2 linked regions of the Desulforapulum autotrophicum HRM2 genome follow. The protein of the gene in region 1 binds, or shares a complex with, the protein of each later gene. Links are inferred from orthologs where the notes say so. Each region holds a gene or a part of one and is shown on either strand. Other genes may lie near its edges.

Evidence for each region.
Region 2: the proteins of uvrB (region 1) and HRM2_RS20005 are in contact, whole or in part, in a crystal structure (PDB 7EGT), measured with the Thermus thermophilus proteins. The link is inferred for Desulforapulum autotrophicum HRM2 from one-to-one orthologs. Residues at the interface, in WP_096411307.1 of Thermus thermophilus: Glu23, Leu25, Arg26, Asp27, Gly28, Glu29, Arg30, Phe31, Arg55, Glu326, Asp327, Phe328, Glu379, Ser382, Gln383, His398, Gly400, Arg401; in WP_096412145.1 of Thermus thermophilus: His654, Arg656, Phe657, Gln666, Asp668, Glu669, Lys680, Arg681, Leu682, Ser683, Lys685, Tyr686, Ala687.

Annotation. Positions count from the first base shown.
Region 1 is NC_012108.1:2,653,855-2,656,997, reverse strand. The notes cover bases 233-3,143. They hold uvrB (excinuclease ABC subunit UvrB), read right to left. Parts: upstream 2,729-3,143; coding sequence 737-2,728; downstream 233-736. Other genes in these bases: HRM2_RS11575 (glutamine--tRNA ligase/YqeY domain fusion protein), read left to right, coding at 2,851-3,143; uvrC (excinuclease ABC subunit UvrC), read right to left, coding at 233-732. Outside these bases: more of uvrC, read right to left, coding at 1-232. UniProt on the Escherichia coli protein: The UvrABC repair system catalyzes the recognition and processing of DNA lesions. A damage recognition complex composed of 2 UvrA and 2 UvrB subunits scans DNA for abnormalities.
Region 2 is NC_012108.1:4,564,988-4,568,159, reverse strand. The notes cover bases 215-3,154. They hold HRM2_RS20005 (ATP-dependent helicase), read left to right. Parts: upstream 215-724; coding sequence 725-2,584; downstream 2,585-3,154. Other genes in these bases: HRM2_RS20000 (transporter substrate-binding domain-containing diguanylate cyclase), read left to right, coding at 2,652-3,154; HRM2_RS20010 (phosphomannomutase/phosphoglucomutase), read left to right, coding at 215-702. In the rest of the region: more of HRM2_RS20010, read left to right, coding at 1-214; more of HRM2_RS20000, read left to right, coding at 3,155-3,172. UniProt on the Escherichia coli protein: A helicase with DNA-dependent ATPase activity. Unwinds DNA duplexes with 3'-5' polarity. Translocates on single-stranded DNA with 3'-5' polarity. Initiates unwinding more efficiently from a nicked substrate than double-stranded DNA.

The DNA of each region.
Region 1 (3,143 bases):
GACCACCTGGCGCTCCAGGGTTGTTTGAATGGCAAGGATAGTGTCCCGGATCTGGGCAGCACGTTCAAAATGTTCAAGATCTGCCTCTGTCTGCATCTCGAACTTCAGCCGGTTGATCAGATCTGGAGCCCTGCCCTTTAAAAACAGAATCACATCCCCAACTACCCGGGCATACTCCTGCCTTGACACCCTGTTGCAGCAGGCGCCCAGGCATGCGTTTATCTGATAATTGAGGCAGGGTCTTGTGCGGTTGGCAAACTGAACATCCCTGCATTTTCTAAGCTTGAATATTTTGTTCACCTGTTTGATGGTACTTCTGACACTCTGGACAGATGAGTAGGGACCAAAGTAAACGGCATTGTCATCCCCGATTTTTCGTACCACCTCCAGGGCCGGAAAGGGTTTGGAAGTGTCGATCCTGAGGCAGGGATAGCTCTTTCCGTCTTTGAGGATCACGTTGTACCGGGGACTGTGCTTCTTGATCAGGGTCGATTCAAGGATCAGGGCCTCATGCTCGGTGGCTGTGACAATGAGATCAAAATCGACCACTTTTTTAAGCAGCACACCGGTCTTCATGTCATGGCCGGTCTCCCTTGCAAAGTAAGAGGCGAGCCGTTTTTTCAGGTTCAGGGCCTTGCCCACATAGATGATCGTACCCCTTTTATCCTTCATCAGGTAAACACCGGGATTCTGGGGGGCGGATTGATATCGCTCAAGCACGGATGGGGTCATTGGGTTACATCTCCAGGATCTTAGACAATTCCCGGATCCTGTCCCTGAGGGTTGCAGCTGTTTCAAACTCCATTTTTCTTGCCGCCTGTTTCATTTCAACCTTGAGGTTCGCAATGATTTCTGCCAGGTTGTCCGTGTCGGCATCATAGACGGTTGTCGACTCACCCACCCCAGGGGAAAGGTCGGCCAGATCCTTTTCCATGGTGTAGTCGAACATCTTAATCTCCTTGATGATGGTCGTTGGCACGATATTGTGATCCTGGTTGTATTGTTTCTGGATGATCCGGCGCCGATCTGTCTCGTCCATGGCTTTTTTCATTGAAGGGGTGATGCGGTCTGCGTACATGATCACCTTGCCGCATGCGTTTCTGGCTGCACGCCCAAAGGTCTGAACAAGGGATCGATAGGATCGCAGAAATCCTTCTTTGTCCGCATCCAGTACGGCCACCAGGGTCACCTCGGGGATGTCAAGTCCTTCCCTCAGAAGGTTGATGCCGATGAGAACGTCAAACACGCCCTTTCTTAAATCCTGGATAATGTCGATGCGTTCCACCGTGCCGATATCCGAATGCAGGTACTTGACCTTGATGCCGAAATCTGAAAAATAGTCGGTGAGATCTTCGGACATGCGTTTGGTCAAGGTGGTCACCAGAACCCGCTCTTCGGCCTCCACCCGCTTGACGATCTCCTCATAGAGATCGTCCACCTGGGTGGTCGCCTTTCTGACCTCAATGGCCGGATCAAGGAGGCCTGTGGGTCTGACGATCTGCTCGGCAACCCGGGTACCTGCCAATGAAAGCTCATAGTCAGCGGGTGTGGCGGAGACATAAATGGCCTGGGGAATCTTTTTTTTGAATTCGTCAAATTTCAACGGCCGGTTGTCCAGGGCTGACGGCAGACGAAACCCGTGCCCCACAAGATTTTCCTTCCTGGACCGGTCAGCTTTGTACATGGCCCCCACCTGGGAAACAGAAATGTGGCTCTCGTCAAAAAAACAGAGAAAATCTTCGGGAAAATAGTCGATCAAGGTTGGGGGTGGCTCACCTTGAGCTCTGCCTGTGAGATGGCGGGAGTAATTTTCGATACCGTTGCAGTAGCCGATCTCGTTGATCATTTCAAGGTCATACTGGGTGCGCTCTTCAATGCGCTGGGCTTCGATGAGTCTATTTTCGTTCCTGAAAAAATCAATTCTCACCTTGAGTTCCGCCTTGATTGTCTCCACGGCCCGCTGTCTGGTCTGGTTCAGGGTGACATAGTGGGAGGCCGGAAAAACAGCCGTACCCTTTATCCGGTTAAGGACATCCCCCTTGAGGGGGTCTACCTCGAAAACGCCGTCAATGGTGTCACCAAAAAAATCAATCCGAAGGGCTTTATCCGTCTCATAAGCCGGAAAGACTTCGACCCTGTCCCCCCTGACCCGGAAGGTTCCCCTGTGGAAATCCACATCGTTTCTCTGGTACTGGATGTTGACAAGTTCAGCCAGAAGTTTATCCCTGGATTTTTCCATCTCCTCGTTAATTTCCACCCGCAGTGCCAGGTAATCCTCAGGAGCGCCCAGGCCGTAGATGCATGAGACACTTGCCACCACGATCACATCTTTTCTTGCCAGCACGGACCGGGTGGCAGAATGACGCATCTTGTCAATCATTTCGTTGATGGAAGAGTCCTTCTGGATATAGGTGTCACTGGTGGGAATGTAGGCTTCGGGCTGATAATAGTCGTAATAGCTGACAAAATACTCAACGGCATTTTCTGGAAAAAGCGTCTTGAATTCGTTGTACAACTGGGCTGCCAGAGTCTTGTTCGGTGCGATCACAAGGGCGGGTCTGCCCGTTCTTGCAATGATGTTGGCCATGGTAAAGGTTTTTCCCGACCCGGTCACCCCAAGAAGGACCTGGTGTTTTTTTTTTTCGAAAATTCCCTTTGAAAGAAAGTCAATGGCCGAAGGCTGGTCCCCGGTGGGTTGAAAGGGCGATTTGATATTAAATTGAGTCATGGAACCCTATATACCAGAGATCCCCCTTTTTTTAAAGAATTATTGCTTTTGCAACCCCAGGGAATGTGGTAAGCATTAGGGTTTAAACCACCATACATTTACCTGTATTAAGAGAGGATTCAATGGAAGATCAAAATATAACCAGCCATTTTATAAAATCCATCATTGACGGTGACATGAAGACCGGCAAGTTTGACGGACGGGTGGGAACAAGGTTTCCTCCCGAGCCCAACGGGTTTCTTCATCTGGGGCATGCAAAATCCATCTGTCTCAACTTTGGCATGGCCCGGCAGTTTAACGGCACCTGCAATTTACGGTTTGACGACACCAACCCTGCCAAGGAAGAACAAAAGTACGTTGATGCCATCATTAAGGATGTCGGCTGGCTCGGTTTTGACTGGGGCGATACTGTTTA
Region 2 (3,172 bases), 1.9 Mb from region 1 along the record:
ATTGACCTTGTCAAAGCAAAAAAACTGGATCTGGGCGTCGGGTATGACGGGGATGCCGACCGCATCGGCGTAGTCGACGAGCACGGGAACATCATCTACGGGGATCAGCTCATGGTAATCTTTGCCAGGGAGATTCTCAAGCGCAAACCCGGGGCTACCTTTATTTCTGAGGTCAAGTGCTCCATGGTCATGTACAATGACATTGAACAACACGGGGGCCGGGCCATCATGTGGAAGACGGGCCATTCCCTGATCAAGAAGAAGATGAAAGAGGCGAATGCCGAACTTGCAGGTGAGATGAGCGGCCACATGTTCTTTAAGGATCGGTATTTCGGTTTTGACGACGCCCTCTACGCCACTTGCAGGCTTCTTGAGATTGTTGCTGATACGGGCAGGACCGTATCCCAGCTGATTGAAGATCTTCCCGTCACCTTTACCACCCCTGAGATTCGGGTTGAATGTGACGATTCCAGAAAATTTGACGTAGTTGCCGCCATTACAGAGCAGTTTAAAAAGACCCACGAGGTCATTGACATTGATGGCATGCGGGCGCTCTTTGGCGACGGCTGGGGGCTTGTGCGGGCCTCCAACACCCAGCCTGCCCTGGTGTTGCGGTTTGAGGCATTAACACAACAAAGGCTTGTTGAGATCAGATCCATGGTTGAGACGGCCCTTGAAAAGATCATTTCCAAGACACCCTAAGGGAGTTAAGTAGTAAAAACCAATGGAATTATCCGAACAGCAGCAGACGGCAGTCCTTCACACGGGGTCACCCGCCCTTGTGGTTGCAGGGGCAGGATCCGGCAAGACCCGGACCCTGACGGCAAAGATCATGCACCTCATCGGCCAGGGGTTTGATCCCACAAGAATCCTTGCCATCACCTTTACCAATAAGGCGGCCCAGGAGATGAAGAGTCGCCTTTATAAACTGTCCGGCCTTGGGTATGCCAAGTTTCCCTGGGTCAGGACCTACCATTCGGCCTGTCTTGTTATTTTCAAGACCCATAGCCATGAGATCGGTTACTCATCTCCCATCCAGATCTGCTCGATTTACCAGCAGAAAAAGATCGTGACGGAGATCCTTGTGAACAACAACCTTGAAAAAAAGCATGCCGGCAATCTCATCTCCATCATCTCAAGGGCAAAGAATTCGGCCAATCCAGACCGTTATTTTGACGAGCACCCGAGGATGGGCATAATCCGGGTGGTTGATCTTTACAAGGCGTATGAACAAAGATTGTTTGAGGCCAACCTGGTTGACTTTGACAACATCCTGCTGAAAACCCGGGACATTCTCAGGGATTTTCCCGAAATTCAGCAGCGGTACAAGCAACAGTTCACCCACATCCTTGTGGACGAATACCAGGATACCAACAATCTCCAGGACGAACTTACCAGGCTTTTGCTGGGTGATCACGGTAATCTTTTCTGCGTGGGGGATGACTGGCAGGCCGTGTATGGGTTCAGGGGCAGCAATGTTAACCATTTTCTTCAGTTTTCCAACCGGTATGACAATGCCAGGATTTTTCGCCTTGAGGAGAATTACCGGTCGGCCGATGAAATTGTCCAGGCGGCCAACGGGCTCATTGATTTTAATGCCGACAAGATGGACAAAAAGTGTTTCTCCCAGAAAAAGGGAGGGGTGGTCGAAATCCACGAGTTTTTTTCCGAAGGTGAAGAGGCCGAATGGGTTGCAAAGCGCCTCAAGGCCTTGAACTGCAAGGGTGAAGGCATTGATTTTGACAAGATTGCCGTGGTCTACCGCACCAAGTTCTGTTCCCTTGCCTTTGAAAAGATATTCAGGATGTTTAAAATTCCCTACCGCCTCATGGGTGCCCAGGGTTTTTTTGAACGGATGGAAATTCTGGACATCAATTCCTATCTGAGCGCGGCCCAGTTTCCCAACGACGACGTCTCGTTTGAGCGGATCATCAATACCCCTAAAAGGGGGATCGGGCCAGCCATGGTCAAGAAGATCGGCACCATGAAAGAAGAGGGGATGAGTCTGTCCGGTGCTGCCAGAAAAATGGTCCAGGAGCGGGTGCTGACCCCCAAGATCCATGGTGAGCTCTCAAAGCTCCTTGAGCTGCTGGATTCCCTCTGGGACCTGCCGCCCAACCAGGCCATGGAGCGGGTGCTGGATGGGACAGCTTACTTTGATTACCTGAAGAAAAAGGTCAAGACCGAGGCTGAATTTATCTCTAAAAAGGAGAACATCGAACAGCTGGTCTACACGGCACGGGAGAAATCCACCATCCTTGAGTATCTGGAAGAGGCGGCCCTGATTCGGGAGGACACCAAGGACGAGGATGACGACGGGGAAGGGGTGGCCCTCTTGACCATCCACTCGGCCAAGGGACTTGAATTTGACACGGTGTTCGTGGTCGGGTGTGAGGAAAAGCTTTTCCCCCACTGGCGATCCATTGATGCCGGAGAGCAGGCCATCCAGGAAGAAAGACGACTCATGTATGTTGCCATGACAAGGGCCGAACGCTTTCTCTATCTTTCCCATGCCAATTATCGAAAAGGTCAGTTTGCCATGCGGTCAAGGTTCATCGATCAGATTGAGGAATGTATGGCGTGAGTGTAAGGTAAAGCCTTGGTCCGTCACGATTTAGCAACTGTAAAATATGTGAAGTAAGGATACCATCATGGGACAGTCTGGTTTTTGTATACGAGGGATGGCGTTGATAACGGCCATGGTCCTTGTGTTTGTCCTGGGTGTTCAAAGGGGTGGGTGCGCCACACACGATCTTGAGACGGTGATCCTGCAGCTTGACTGGAAGCACAATGCCGAGTTTGTCGGGTTTTATGCCGCAAAAGACCAGGGGTTTTACCGGGAAGTGGGGCTTGATGTCCGATTTGTCGAACCAGGACCCCATACCGATCCTGTCCGGGAAGTAGTGGCCGGACGGGCCGATTATGGCCTTGGGCAGTCTGATCTTGTACTTGGGGCCATGAAGGGGCGACCCATTGTTCTGCTGTCTAACTTTTTAAAGCGATCGTCGGTTTTTGTGGTGGCAAGGCCGGAGATTGAGCAGGTGTCAGACCTTGCCGGAAAGGCCGTCATGGGCGATCCAGCCATGGGTAAGGTTGCCGAGCTTGCCCATATGTTCAAGGCAGGCAAGTTGGATCCTGGGACCTTAAATTGGGTCCCCTCCACCTTTGATGT